One region of the Brachybacterium sp. AOP3-A1-3 genome, then DNA from elsewhere that is predicted to be linked to it. Evidence: riboswitches for the same ligand, from Rfam matches in the RefSeq annotation. Region 1 holds a riboswitch; each other region holds the start of a gene.
What was found. Region 1 has a riboswitch for thiamine pyrophosphate ahead of thiC (phosphomethylpyrimidine synthase ThiC). Riboswitches for the same ligand answer to the same signal wherever they lie in the genome.

Region 1 (3,467 bases):
GCTCCCAGCCATGGAGGGGCGGAAGCAGATCAGCAAGCGCATCACGGAACGCCCGCTGCCGATGACGGCCGTGCTGGCCAGGAAAGAGCGGAGGCTTCCGCGCCCCGAAACCGCCGCCCTCGAGCCGCGTCTTGGCCCGCGAGCGATCGATCCAGTCCTGTCGATCGAACGCGGTCCGTGCAGAGGCCGGGTAGGGCTGAAGGGTGAGCGCACGGAATTCATTGAAATGCTGTGTCTCGTCGACCTCGAGAATGCGGCTGTGCCCGTCGGGGCCGAGAATGACTGCATCGAGGCTGCGCCGTTCCCGTGGGGGCATGACTTCCGGGAGGTCCGCCGCAGCCAATTGGCGGTAGATCGTTCTCACCAGGGGCCACGCGTCTCCGCAGTCGGTCGATCCGGGCCGGTTCAGCCACGCCGGTGTGGGTGGCTTCTCGATCACCTGGTGCTCGGGCAGCGCGGCGCGCACAGCCGCGATCGTCGAACGCTGGAATTCAAGAGCCATAAGCCCCAAGGTAGCGGGGCACCCGCCAATTGATGGGTGCCATCCCGTCGCTGCGAGGCGACGGCCTTCGGCGCGTAGCTCTCAGTCCTCGACGGTCCTGATCACCCGGGCCGGCGAACCGACGACGAGCGCTTTCGCCGGCACGTCCTTGGTGACGACGGAGGCGGCGGCGATGACGGCGTCGTCCCCGATGGTGACGCCGGGCAGGATCGTCACGTTCGCGCCGATCCACACGTTGTTCCCGATCGTCACGGGGGCCGGGTGGAGGTCGCCGCGGCGGCTCGGGGCGAGATCGTGGTTCAGGGTGGCGATCACGGTGTTGTGCCCGATGAGGCAGTCGTCGCCGATGTGCAGCCCGCCCTGGTCCTGGAAGCGGCAGCCGGCGTTGAGGAACACGCGCTTGCCCAGGTGGATGTTCTTGCCGAAGTCGGAGGTGAAGGGCGGGAACAGGGTGACGCTCTCGTCGATCTCACGGCCGGTGAGCTCGGCGAGCAGCTCTCGCACCCGGGAGGGTTCGTGATAGCCGCCGTTGAGCTCTCCGGTGACCTTCAGCGCCTCCTGGCTGGTGGCGTGCATGACCGCGTGCAACGGGGAGTTCGCCGGGATGGCCTGGCCGGAATCGAGGGCGTCCAGCAGGTCGGTGAGGGTCATGGGGCCGCCTTCCACGGAGGGTCGCGCCGGGGTGGCAGCGCCGCGACTCCCAGCGTAGCCAACACTGCCTGCGCGGACGCTCGACCGTCCTGACGCTCCAGGCCGACGGGCAGGGCACCTCGTCGCCGACCAGGCCCACCTCCCCCACTCCGGGATCGCAGTCCGGACCGTTCGCACGCGCCACACCAGATCCACTGCCTCCCCTCGCGGCCGGCGACCGCGAGGGGAGGCAGCGGCGAGCCGCTCGAGCATCCTCACGGTCGAGACGGGTGCTACTATCGTCGCCGATCCCTCGGGTGCCCGATGCAACGGGCTGAGATCGGACTGTCGCTGTCCGAGTACCGAATGAACCTGCCCCGGATAATGCCGGCGAAGGAAGAAGGAGAGCGCAGCGCTATGTCCGCACGCCCTGAGAAGTTCGCACGACCCGAGAACTACCCCACCCACCGCCTCGACGTGCTCGAGGATCCTGCCCATGGCATCCGTGTGCCCATCACCCGGGTCCTCCAGGACGATGCCCCCGACGGCACGGCGAACCCTCCTCTGGCGGTGTACCGCACTGCCGGTCCCGGCTGCGTACCGGAGGTGGGGCTGCCGCCGATGCGGGAGACCTGGATCGCCGAGCGCGGTGACGTCCAGGCATACGCGGGCCGAGACCGCGCCCTCGCCGATGACGGCCGCGGCGCCGTGCGTCGGGGCGAGGCTAGCGCCGAATGGCGCGGTGCCCGTCGCGCCCCGCTGCGCTCCCCCGTCGGCACCCGGGTCACGCAGATGCACTATGCCCGGCGCGGCGAGATCACCCCGGAGATGCGCTACGTCGCCCTGCGGGAGAACTGCGACGTCGAGCTGGTGCGCAGCGAGCTCGCCGCAGGCCGCGCGATCCTCCCGGCGAACGTGAACCATCCGGAGGCGGAGCCGATGATCATCGGGAAGGCCTTCCTGGTGAAGATCAACGCGAACATCGGCAACTCGGCGGTGACCTCGTCGATCGCCGAGGAGGTCTCCAAGCTCGAATGGGCCACCCGCTGGGGCGCGGACACGGTCATGGACCTGTCCACCGGGGACGACATCCACACCACCCGCGAGTGGCTGCTGCGCAATTCTCCGGTGCCCATCGGGACGGTGCCGATCTACCAGGCGCTCGAGAAGGTCGACGGGGAGGCGAATGCGCTGACCTGGGAGATCTTCCGCGACACCGTGATCGAGCAGTGCGAGCAGGGCGTGGACTACATGACCATCCACGCCGGGGTGCTGCTGCGGTACGTGCCGCTGACCGCGAACAGGGTCACCGGGATCGTCTCGCGTGGCGGGTCCATCCTGGCCGGCTGGTGCCTGGCCCATCACCGCGAGAACTTCCTGTACGAGCACTTCGACGAGCTGTGCGAGATCTTCGCCCGCTACGACGTGTCCTTCTCGCTGGGCGACGGGCTGCGGCCGGGCTCCCTCGCCGACGCGAACGATGCCGCCCAGTTCGCAGAGCTCGACACCCTCGCCGAGCTCACCGAGCGGGCCTGGGAGCACGATGTGCAGGTGATGGTCGAGGGGCCCGGACACATCCCGCTGCACCTGGTGCGCGAGAACGTGGAGCGGCAGCAGGAGCTGTGCCACGGCGCGCCGTTCTACACGCTGGGTCCGCTGGTCACCGACATCGCCCCGGCGTACGACCACATCACCTCGGCGATCGGCGCCACGGAGATCGCCCGCTATGGCACCGCCATGCTCTGCTACGTCACTCCCAAGGAGCATCTGGGGCTGCCGGATCGCGATGACGTGAAGACCGGGGTGATCACCTACAAGATCGCGGCCCATGCGGCCGACGTCGCCAAGGGGCATCCCGGGGCGATCGCCCGGGACGACGCCCTGTCGAAGGCGCGTTTCGAGTTCCGGTGGCGCGACCAGTTCGGGCTGTCCCTGGATCCGCAGCTCGCGCAGGAGTACCACGACGAGACCCTGCCGGCGGAACCCGCGAAGACCGCGCACTTCTGCTCGATGTGCGGCCCGAAGTTCTGTTCGATGCGGCTGTCCCAGGACATCCGCGACACCTACGGCGACGCCGCGGAGCAGGCGGAGATCGCCCGGGCCGGTATGGAGGCGAAGGCTCGCGAGTTCCGCGAGGCGGGCGGCACCGTGTACCTGCCGGACCCGTCGTTGCCCGCGGGTTCCGGGAGCGATGGCTGACGGCATCCGGCGGGCCGGCCCGGCGAGGACGAGATCGAGAACGTGGTCGAGACGCGGGTGCCCTACCGTGGGTCCATGACCACCGCCCGTCCGGCCCGCCGCTGGGCGCTCCGCCTGCTCGTCGTGCTGCTCGCAC
Region 2 (3,467 bases), on a different contig from region 1:
CGCAGCAACGTCGACTTCCCCGCGCCGCTCGGGCCGAGCAGCAGCACGTGGTCCCCGGCCGCGAGGGTGCCGCTCCACGGCCCGACCCCGTCCCCCGAGGGCAGCACCACCTCGAGCTCCTCGGCCTTGAGGAGCGCGGCGGAGGGGTTCGAGGCAGGGCCCGCCGCGCCCCTCGGCCCGCCGTGGACGGTCTCAGCGGACACGACGCTCCACGGCTGCCTGTGCGTCGAGCGGTGCGGCTCCGATCGCGAAGTCGTCGAGCACGCCCGTTCTCCGCAGGGCGCCGACGATGGTCCTCGCGAGCAGCCCGCCGAGCACGATCCCCGACAGCACCTGCACACCCAGGCGCAGCTCGAGCAGATCCTGCCCGTACCAGCCCATCCGATACGCGGTCCAGAAGAACACGAGCCCGGCGCCGAGGGCGCCCGACGCGGCGAACACGCCCCAGCCGAAACGGCGGTACTTGGTCAGGGCGAAGGGCAGCTCGCTGCCGATGCCCTGCAGCAGCGCCGAGAGCACCAGCAGCGGGCCGACCGGGCTGCCGAGGAACACCACCTCGACGACCGCGGCGATCAGCTCCGCGAGGATGCCGCTGCCCGGTCGCCGGAGGATCGCCACGGCGATCGGCCCCACGAGCAGCCAGGATCCGAACAGGACGTGCTGGGCGAGATCGCCCGCGGGGCCCATGGCGATCGCAAGGCCGTTCCATGCCTGGACGAAGATCCAGTACAGGAAGCCGAACACGACGCCGAGCACGACGACCAGCACGATCTCCCGCAGAGTGAAGCGGGCGCGCCTCCGGGACGGGGCTTCCTGCATCGCGGTCATCGCGTCACCTCGTCCAGGGTGCGCGTCGCGTCCAGGGTGCGCGTCGCGTGCGAGGGGCTGTTCAGCGAGATCGAGAGGTGGCTCGTCACGTGCTGGACGCCGCGTCCCACCAGCAGCCATCCGGCGATCGCCGTGGCCAGGACGTCGCCGACGTCGCCCTCGAGACGGGTCACGAAGTGCTCGGAGCCCCGGAAGGTCCCCAGCTCGCGGGCGTGATCGATCGCCGCGTAGATGTCCCGCATGTGGTCCGGGAGCGTGCCATCGGCGAGCACCTGATCGGCCAGCGGGTACAGAGCCCATTCCGCCGCGGCGTAGCGGCCTGTGCGGCGGGGCTCCGGCACGTCCGTTGCACGGGGTCCGGCCCCGCCGGGCAGCTCGCAGGCCACCTCCCCCGGGCATCCCCGGGACAGGAGCACGGAGATCGTGGCGTGGTGCTCGGTGCGGGCGAGATCCTCGGCGAGATCGATGAGATAGCGCTGCAGGTGCACCTCATGGCCGCCGATGTAGGTGGAGACGTCGCCGGTCTCGCGCACGAGGCCGGTCCCGTCGAGGCGTGAGAGGACGTCGAGCAGGAGCGGCGCGTAGTCGTCCGCCATCACGGCGACGGTCACCCGGGCGCCCACGCCGAACCCGAGCGGCGTCGCCGTGGGATCGGGGGAATCAGCGAGATCAATGGGGTCGACGGGATCGGCGGGATCAGTGGGGTCGGCGGGATTCTCCGGGACTGCGGGCGGGGCGCCGACGGATGCGGCAGACGCTGAGGTCATGGTCCGTGCCTTTCACGAAGGGCACGGGCACGCGGCGGATCTCGCCCGGCGGAGCTTCCTGCGCCGGCATGATCCGGGTCAGGTTCTACGGTCGGAGTTGGAGAACTCCCTCTCAGCCCGGCCTACCGGACTCCCGTGCACGGGGCCACTGTAGACGGGACCGCGGGCTCACCGACGGCCACGTTCACAGAACCCGTCGCCCGGGCCCTGGAGCGGTCGCGCGCGGCTGATACTTTCGGGGCCGGAACTCCAGGAGGGGAGCACAAGGATCGTGGGAAAGATGCAGATCCACGCCATTGCCGACGACGTCTTCATGGTCTCGGGGATCGCCTCGAACTGGACGCTGGTGCGAGAGGGCCGTGACCTCACCCTGATCGATGCGGGCTATCCGAAGGATCTGGGCGCCGTGATCGCCGCCGTCGAGCACATCGGGAACAGGGTGGAGGACATCCGGGGTGCCTTGATCACTCACGCCCATGTCGACCATGTGGGCGCTCTCCCGCAGCTGCAGGAGATCCATCGATTCCCGCTCCACGCCCATGAGCACGAACTGCCCATGCTCCGCGGCGAGGCCCATGAGCAGGCCACGGCCGCGGACGTCCTGCCGCAGTGCTGGCGGCCGCGCACGGCGCTCTGGACGCTCACCCTCCTGCGCGCCGGTGCGCTGTCCTCGATCCGGCTGCCGCAGACGCAGGCCGTGAGGACCGGTACGGCGCTGGATCTCCCGGGGGCCCCGGTCGCCCTGGCCTGCCCCGGGCACACCTCGGGCCACACCATCTACCACCTGCCGAGGGCAGGCGTCGTGCTCACCGGCGACGCGCTGATCACCGGGCATCCCGTCACCTCGCGCGTCGGGCCGCAGCTGCTGCCGGCGCTGACCGCCCACGATCCGGTCGGGCTCTACGACACCCTGGGCAGCATCGCGCAGATCGACGCCGACACCCTCGTCCCCGGTCACGGACCGGTCTGGCGCGGTCAGATGCGGGCAGCCGTCGCCGAAGCGCGCGCCTCGGCAGCGCCCGTCTTCACACGCCCTCGGCCCTGACCACCAGGTGCCAGGACGGCGGGACCGGCACCTTCCGTTCAGAGCTCAGAGCTCAGAGCTCGACGACGCCGTCCTCCGGCCAGTCGCGCACCTCGGTGCCCTCGGGCGAGAGCGCACCGGACTGGCGCAGGTAGATCGACCGGCCGCCCTCGCTGGCCACCGCATCGTGGACCGGCAGAGCCAGACGCGGGCGCACCGCGCGCAGGAAGTCGATGGTCTCGGACATCTTGGACCACGGCGCCACCACGGCGAAGGCCAGGGCGTCGATGCCGTGGAACTCCTGCAGGGGCTCCAACGAATCCCCCGTGATCCCGAGCTGCGGCCCGCCCCCGGCGGAGAGCACGAGGCCCACGTTGCCCACGCGCGGGATGTCGGGATGGATGATGGCGTGCTGACCGCCTGCCGCGACGATCCGCAGCGCCTCGCGACCGTCCAGTGCTGGGAACTCATGAGCCTCGCCCGCGCTGAGCGGCAGCAGGCGCTCGGTCGAGACCGCGGCGCCGTCCTCGCTGCTCTCGGCGAGCTGCGCGGCCGTCTCCGGCTCGGCGATCACGACCGCCTGCGCGCTCGCAGCCAGGACGTGGTCCAGCAGGCCGCGGTCGAGATGATCAGGATGCTGATGCGTGACGGCGACGGCGTCGACGCCCGCGAGCACCTCGGTGCCCAGCGTTCGCATGGCCTCGCCGCTGAAGATGCCGGGGTCCACGAGAACCCTCCGCCCGGCCATCTCGACGAGCAGGCAGGAATGGACGAGGTGACGGATCTTCATGGCTGCCTCCGGGGTCTGCGGAATCGGGTGCCCCCACCGTACGACCACGGGACCACCA
Region 3 (3,467 bases), on a different contig from region 1:
AGTACGTGAGCCGTCACTTCCCGCCCGCCCACAAGGAGCGCATGAGCGTGCTGGTCGACGCCCTCATGGACGCCTACCGCAGCTCGATCCAGCAGCTGGAGTGGATGACCCCGGCGACCCGCGAGAAGGCGCTCACGAAGCTCGAGAAGTTCACCCCGAAGATCGGCTACCCCGACTCCTGGCGCGACTACGACGGCTTCGAGATCGTCCCCGGCGATCTGGTCGCGACGGTGCGCGCCTCGCGCCGCTTCGACGCCGAGTTCGAGTACGCCAAGGTGGGCGGCCCGATCGACGAGACCGAGTGGCACATGACCCCGCAGACGGTCAACGCGTACTACAACCCCGGCCGCAACGAGATCGTGTTCCCCGCCGCGATCCTGCAGCCGCCCTTCTTCGACGCCGAGGCCGAGGACGCCGTGAACTTCGGCGGCATCGGCGCCGTGATCGGCCACGAGGTGGGACACGGCTTCGACGACCAGGGCTCGAAGTACGACGGCGACGGCAACCTCGCCTCCTGGTGGACCCCGGAGGACCGCGAGGCGTTCGACGAGCGCGCCGCGACCCTCATCGCGCAGTACTCCGAGCTCTCCCCGCGCGAGCTCGACGACTCCCATCGTGTCAACGGTGCGCTCACCATCGGCGAGAACATCGGCGATCTGGGCGGGCTGTCCATCGCCGTGAAGGCGTACCTCGCGACCACCGGCGCCGACGCCCCGGAGCTCGACGGCTTCACCGGCCTGCAGCGGGTGTTCCTGTCCTGGGCCACCGTGTGGCGCGGCATGAACCGCCCGCAGGAGGGCATCCGTCGCCTCGCCGTGGACCCGCACGCCCCGATGGAGTTCCGCTGCAACACGGTGGTGGGCCACCTCGCCGAGTTCCATGAGGCCTTCGACGTGCGCGAGGGCGACGGGATGTACCGCGCCCCCGAGGACCGGGTGACGATCTGGTGATCATCGACCTCTCGACGGGCGTGCTGTGAGGCCCGACGCCCCGTTCTACGTCGGCACCACCCGGCCCTCCCGGATCGGCTGGACCCGCATCGGCCTGACGGTGCTGGCCGGCGTGATCGCCACGCTGCTGATGTCCTCGCGCAGCAGCGTGGCCGCCGGCCTGCTGATCGCGTTCCTGTTCGTCCTGCTCACGCTGTGGACCTGGATGGGTCAGCATGCGCGGTTCGTGGTCGACGAGCGCGGCCTCACGGTGAGCCTCGGCGGCTTCCTGCCGCGCAAGCCCTGGCCGCTGGCGGACTTCCGCACCGTGCAGTACCGCACGCTGGGGGCCTCCACGGTCGGGGTGACGCTCGGCGGGTACGGCTGGCGTCGGGGCCGGGCCTCCGCGTCCACGGCCGCGGAGCTCACCCCCGTCGGCAGCCGGAAGATCTACACGACCGGCCAGGCGCAGCAGCCGTACCGGCTGCTGGTGACCCGCGCAGGGAAGATGGTCGAGATCGTCGGGCGCTCGGGGACGAACTATGTGATCTCCCCCGAGGACACCGAGGCGACCGCCGCCGCGATCGACCAGGCGATCCGCGCCCGACGGTGACGCGAACCGCGCCCGTCGGTGACGCGAACCGCGCCCGCCGCCGAGACGGCTAGACTGTCGGGGTCATCCACTGACAGGGGAGCACCGCCACGGTGCTGAGAGTGCGCGAACCTGCGCAGACCCTCGAACCTGATCCGGCTCGCACCGGCGTAGGGAGTCGGGACATCCGCGCGGGGCCACCGGTCCTGTGCGCCCCTTCCGTGCAGATGGAAGGAGAAGTGATGACGCGTTTCCGCACCCTCGACCTGATGGTCACCGTGCTGATCGGGGCGGCCTTCGGGGTCGCCTATCTGGGATACGGGCAGCTGTACACGCTGATCGGTCCGTTCACCGCCGCCTTCAAGCCGGCCGAGGGGCTGCTCGCCGGGATCTGGTTCCTGCCGGGCATCCTCGCCGCGCTGCTCGTGCGCAAGCCGGGCGCCGCTCTGTTCGCCGGGCTGCTGGCCGCGGTGCTCTCGATGCTGCTGGGCAGCCCGTGGGGCTGGGGCACCGCGATCTCCGGGCTGATGCAGGGCGGCGGCGTCGAGCTCGCGTTCCTGCTCACCCGCTATCGGCGCTTCACGCTCCCGGTCGCGATCCTCGGCGGGCTGCTCGCCGCCGTCCTGGAATGGGGCTGGGAGAAGGTCATCTACTACCCCGAGATGAGCTGGCCGTTCTCCCTGGCCATGCTGGGGGCGTTCCTGGTCTCCGGGGCGCTGCTGTGCGGTGTGCTGGGCTGGGCGGCATCCCGCGCCCTGGCGGCGACCGGCGCGGTGGACTCCCTGCCCTCCGGTCGTGAGCATGCCCGCATCGCCGAGGCCTGAGACGGAGAGCTCGCCGATCTCCCCGATCACCCCGATCGCTCCGGTATCGCTGGACGGCCTCACCTGGCGCCCGCTCACCCGGCGGGAGCCGACGATCGCTGGGCTGGATCTCGTGATCCCTGCCGGCCAGCGCGTGCTGCTGGCCGGGGCGAGCGGGAGCGGCAAGTCGACGGTGCTGCGCGCCCTCGCGGGTCTGCTGGACGAGGAGACCGGCGAGGGCAGCGGGCTGGTCCCGCCCCCGCGACGGCCCGGCGAGCGCGGACTGCTGCTGCAGAACCCCACCCATGCGCTCGTGGCCGCGACCATCACGAGGGATGCCGCCTTCGGACCGGAGAACGCCGCCCTGGACCGCCCGGAGATCCACCGCCGCGCCGAGGACGCCCTCGCGTCGGCCCGGGGCGATCTGGATCCCTCCCGCGCCCCGCTGGATGTCAGCGGCGGACAGCAGCAGCGCATCGCCCTGGCCGGGTCGCTCGCGCTGGGTCCCGATCTGCTGCTGCTCGACGAGCCGACGAGCATGCTCGACCCCGCGACCGCACAGGAGGTGCGCACGGCGATCCTCGAGGCCGCCGAGGGCCGCACCCTCGTGCTCGCCGAGCACCGCATCGAGCCCTGGCTGCCCCACGTCGACCGGCTGGTGGTGCTCGGCGACCAGGCCCGGATCCTCGCCGACGGGGACCCGGAGGAGGTGCTGCGGGAGCGGCGGGAGGTGCTCGTCGAGGCGGGGGTGCTGGTCGAGACGGAGGCGCTGGAGGACGTCGCGACGTCGGCTGCACCGCAGCACGGGGCCCCGGCAGAGGCTCCAGACGGTGCTCCGGTGGCGTCACTGCACGGGGTGACGGTGCCGACGCGCGGGCTCTGCGCGCCGGTCGATCTCGCTGTGCACGCCGGGCGGATCACTGCGCTCACCGGCCCCAGCGGGGCGGGCAAGACCACCCTTCTGCGCACGCTGCTCGGTGCCGCCACTCCGGAGATCGGCACCGTGCACCGCCCGCCGCGCGAGAGGATCGCCTCGGTCCCCCAGGACCCCGAGCACTCCTTCGTCGCCGCCACTGTGCGCGGCGAGCTGCTGGCCTCCCCCTGGGCGGACGACGAGGACCTGGCCGACGAGCTGCTCGCACG
Region 4 (3,467 bases), on a different contig from region 1:
TCGCGACGACGATCAGGGAGCCCGTCGAGGCCGCCGCCGCCGCCGGACCGGCGAGCACGATCATCGCGGGGGCCAGCGCCGCGAGCGGGAGGAACACATGGATGTTGTCGATCCAGTTGCCGACCACTCCGGCCCGCAGTGCTGCCCGCCCCTGGGGAGGGAGTCGCTCGACATCGGATCGGGACGCTGCGAGGGCGCTCACCGTGCCCCATCCAGTGCGAGGTCGCGGAGGCTCTGCGCAGCCGGTTCCCCCAGGCGCAGCGCCTGCTCGAAGAACTCCAGCTCGTGACGGCATGCGACGAGAAAGGCGCGCAGAGCAGCGGAACGGGCCACCGGCGAGGCAGCGGCGAACTCCTGTTCGACCAGGTCGAGTGCCCCCTGCGTCGCGGTGACGAAGTCGGGATCGCGGTAGGTATCGAGCCAGTCCGCATACGGGTGGTCGCTCGGGACGGCCGGCAGCATGGCCCCGGTCTGGGCGTAGAGCCAGTAGCAGGGCAGCACGGCGGCCGCGGCGACGACCCGGTCCTCGCCGCGCGTCGTGGCCAGCAGGAAGTTGGTATAGGCACTGGTCACGGGCGAGATCTCGGGTTCCTCGCGGTCGCCGTTCCAGCTGCGGTGCAGGGCGGACTCGACCGTGAGGCAGTTCGCGGCGCCGTGCGCCCAGAACACCTGGGCTCCGGGGTCGCTCGAGGCTGCGGACAACGCTGCGAGCGCCCGGGAGTACCGGCGCAGATACAGCGCGTCCTGGGCGAGGTAGAAGGAGAACTCCCGGTCGGGAAGGCTGCCGTCGACCAGGGCACGCACGAAGTCCGAGTCCGCGACGGCACGCGCAAGGGGCTCCCCCGCCGCCCAGAGGGCACGCGTCCAGGGACCGGCCGGCGCGACGGCCGGCTCGACGGCGGACTCGAATGCGCCGGCCTCGGAGGGGGCTGAGGTGCCCGCGCGGAGACCGACTTCAACGAGGGCCTGCATGCCCTCCGGGCTCACGAGCCTCGCCGGGATCCGGCCAGGCACGAGCCAGGGCGTCGACTCCCCCGCCGCCTGGAGCCGACGGGCGCGGTGGGAATGGTCCACGGGACCGTGGCCTGTGCCGACGCGCAGCGCCTCCCCGTGGGCGATCGCCTCATGGAGCCACTGCGTGGCCCAGGTGAGAGCCGCCTGCGGGGCGTCGCCGCCTGCCAGCCGGGTGGCGAGCGCCGAGGCCAAGGAGCATCCGGTGCCGTGGGTGCTGGTCGAGGTCAGGCGCGCCGAGTCGACCCGATGCTCGAGGCCATCGGGTTCCACCCACGTGTTCGTCACCAGCGGGGCCTGGAGATGACCCGTCTTCACCACCACGGCGACCCCGGTCCGGGCGGCCCACTGCCGGGCCTGCTCGAGGGCTTCCTGCTCGTCGGCCGCGCGCTCTGCGCCCGTCAGTCGGGCGAGCTCCTCGATGTTCGGGGTGACCGCGGTGGCTCGGGCACAGAAGTCGATCATCGCCTGCTCCGCGTCGGGCTCCAGGAGGCTGTCCCCGCTGGTCGCGACCATCACCGGATCCACCACCAGGATCTGCTGCGGGTGCTCGTCGAGCCAGGCGGAGACGGTCGCGATGATCGCGGCGGTGCCGAGCATCCCGGTCTTGACCGCGTCGATCTGCACGTCATCGCTCACGGCGCGCAGCTGCTGGTCGAGGAACGCGACCGGCGGCACGTGGATGTCGCGCACCCCGCGGGTGTTCTGGGCGACCAGCGCGGTCACCACGCTCATGCCGTAGCCGCCGGCCGCGGTGATGGATTTGAGGTCCGCGGCGGTGCCGGCTCCTCCGGAGGGGTCGGTGCCGGCGATCGACAGCACGCGGGGAATTCGGGCAGGGTACGACGGAGCCACTGAGGACATCCCTTCGCTAGTACGAACTAGATCAGGTTCCACGGGTGTGATCTCAGCGCCGGACGGCGCACCCCGTGTCCGCGGGCCAGTATAGGCAGGCCGGCGGTCCACCCTGAAATGGGTCCGTCAGCGCCGCAGGCAGCATTCTGGGAGCCCGGAGAGGTGCATCAGACCTGGGCGGGCACGGACATGGTCGTCGTGATCGTCGAGACCGCGGGCCGCCTAGTGCCCGATGAGCTCTTCGTCGAGGTTCCTGCCGCCCGCGACGGCCCTGCCATGGGCTGAGCGGATCAACCCGAGGCGGCCGTCGCCGCGTCCTGGGCCTCCGGCAGCGCGTCGGCGGCGGTCGCCTTGCCGGTGAAGACCTCGGCGATGAGCGGGAGCGCGGCCCCTGTGCCCTCTGCCGACCGGTTCCCGGTCTCCGGGAGGGCCACGTCGTCGGGCGCCTCCGCGAGGAGGGAGACATCCACGCCGCCGGCCTTCCATTCCTCCTGCCAGACGCTGTGCAGGTCGCGGTGGGCCGGGATGCCGAGGCGGTTCTCCGCGAGCGGTCGCTGTCCCTCGACGCTCCCCAGCCAGCTCAGCAGCTTCCCGATCGCCTCCTCGCGCTCATCGTCGTCGTCGGGCGTGATCCCGACCGCCGCGACCGCATGCACCAGGGGGTGGGATCCCTCCGTCCCGGCGACCGGCGGATTGACGGACCAGGGGAACGCGTCCTTGATCCCGTCGGCGAGGACATGGAGGTCGTAGGTCCCCGTCTGCAGCAGACCGAGCTTGCCGTCCACGAACTGGCTCTGGCACAAGGCCTCGTCGGCGACCGCTTCGGCGCCGTCGGGCGCGAGATGGCCCGCCGCGAGGTCCGCGAGGTACTGCACGGCCTCGATCCCCTCCGGCGAGGCGAAGGTGAAGGTGCCCTCCTCGTCCTGCCATGCACCTCCGTGGCCGGCGATGAAGGGGCCCAGCACCGCCGAGCGGTCCGGGTGCGCGCTGAACCCGAACGCCGCGCGGGCGGCGGCGTCGAACCCGTCGTCTCCGGGATGCAAGCCCTCACCGTCCACGGTGATCTCGCGCGCGAGGTCGCGCAGGCCGTCCGACTCGGCGCCGGGCTCGAAACTCAGCTCCGCGGCGTCCCCTCCTGCGGCGTCGACGAGCTCCTGGTGGGCGACCAGGATGCTCTGGTCCCAGATCTGGGGCACGCCCCACAGGGCCTCGTCGATCCGGTAGAGATCGGTGGCGGTCTTCTCCCACTGCGCGGCGGCGTCGCCCACGACCTCGCCGATCTCGAGCAGCTGCCCGCTGGCATGGGCCTCCGCGAGATTCGCCGTGTTCATCCACAGCACATCCGGCAGGGACTCCCCCGCGACATCCAGCGGGAGCTGCTTCCAGTAGTCGTCCCAGCCGATCACCTCGACGTGCACGTCGATGCCGGACTCCTTCGTGAAGGCCGCCAGGGACGTCTCGTAGGCCGAGGCCGCGGCGTCGTCCCACACCCGCATCCGCAGGGTGTCGGCGTCATCGACGTCCAGGGGCGTCTCCTCGGAGCACCCGGTGAGGGCCCCGATCCCGGCCACCCCCATCGCCGCGGAGGAGAGCAGGAGCTG

Region 2: linked by a shared signal. The riboswitch ahead of ACT3T5_RS07695 (YkoF family thiamine/hydroxymethylpyrimidine-binding protein) and the one ahead of thiC (phosphomethylpyrimidine synthase ThiC) in region 1 are both predicted to bind thiamine pyrophosphate.
Region 3: linked by a shared signal. The riboswitch ahead of ACT3T5_RS11095 (ECF transporter S component) and the one ahead of thiC (phosphomethylpyrimidine synthase ThiC) in region 1 are both predicted to bind thiamine pyrophosphate.
Region 4: linked by a shared signal. The riboswitch ahead of ACT3T5_RS11235 (bifunctional hydroxymethylpyrimidine kinase/phosphomethylpyrimidine kinase) and the one ahead of thiC (phosphomethylpyrimidine synthase ThiC) in region 1 are both predicted to bind thiamine pyrophosphate.

Annotation. Positions count from the first base shown of each region.
Region 1 is NZ_JBQSXM010000002.1:221,632-225,098, reverse strand. Features, by position in the region: gene ACT3T5_RS03815 (hypothetical protein) at 1-502, opposite strand, end outside; gene ACT3T5_RS03810 (sugar O-acetyltransferase) at 584-1,153, opposite strand; TPP riboswitch at 1,438-1,548, shown strand; gene thiC (phosphomethylpyrimidine synthase ThiC) at 1,550-3,331, shown strand; gene ACT3T5_RS03800 (hypothetical protein) at 3,407-3,467, shown strand, end outside.
Region 2 is NZ_JBQSXM010000004.1:108,028-111,494, forward strand. Features, by position in the region: gene ACT3T5_RS07685 (ATP-binding cassette domain-containing protein) at 1-203, opposite strand, end outside; gene ACT3T5_RS07690 (ECF transporter S component) at 193-828, opposite strand; gene ACT3T5_RS07695 (YkoF family thiamine/hydroxymethylpyrimidine-binding protein) at 825-1,595, opposite strand; TPP riboswitch at 1,634-1,742, opposite strand; gene ACT3T5_RS07700 (MBL fold metallo-hydrolase) at 1,876-2,640, shown strand; gene ACT3T5_RS07705 (MBL fold metallo-hydrolase) at 2,693-3,409, opposite strand.
Region 3 is NZ_JBQSXM010000007.1:30,487-33,953, forward strand. Features, by position in the region: gene ACT3T5_RS11085 (M13 family metallopeptidase) at 1-950, shown strand, start outside; gene ACT3T5_RS11090 (hypothetical protein) at 976-1,542, shown strand; TPP riboswitch at 1,608-1,715, shown strand; gene ACT3T5_RS11095 (ECF transporter S component) at 1,764-2,345, shown strand; gene ACT3T5_RS11100 (ATP-binding cassette domain-containing protein) at 2,323-3,467, shown strand, end outside.
Region 4 is NZ_JBQSXM010000007.1:64,646-68,112, forward strand. Features, by position in the region: gene ACT3T5_RS11230 (MFS transporter) at 1-202, opposite strand, end outside; gene ACT3T5_RS11235 (bifunctional hydroxymethylpyrimidine kinase/phosphomethylpyrimidine kinase) at 199-1,833, opposite strand; TPP riboswitch at 1,858-1,951, opposite strand; gene ACT3T5_RS11240 (hypothetical protein) at 2,029-2,151, shown strand; gene ACT3T5_RS11245 (ABC transporter substrate-binding protein) at 2,157-3,467, opposite strand, start outside.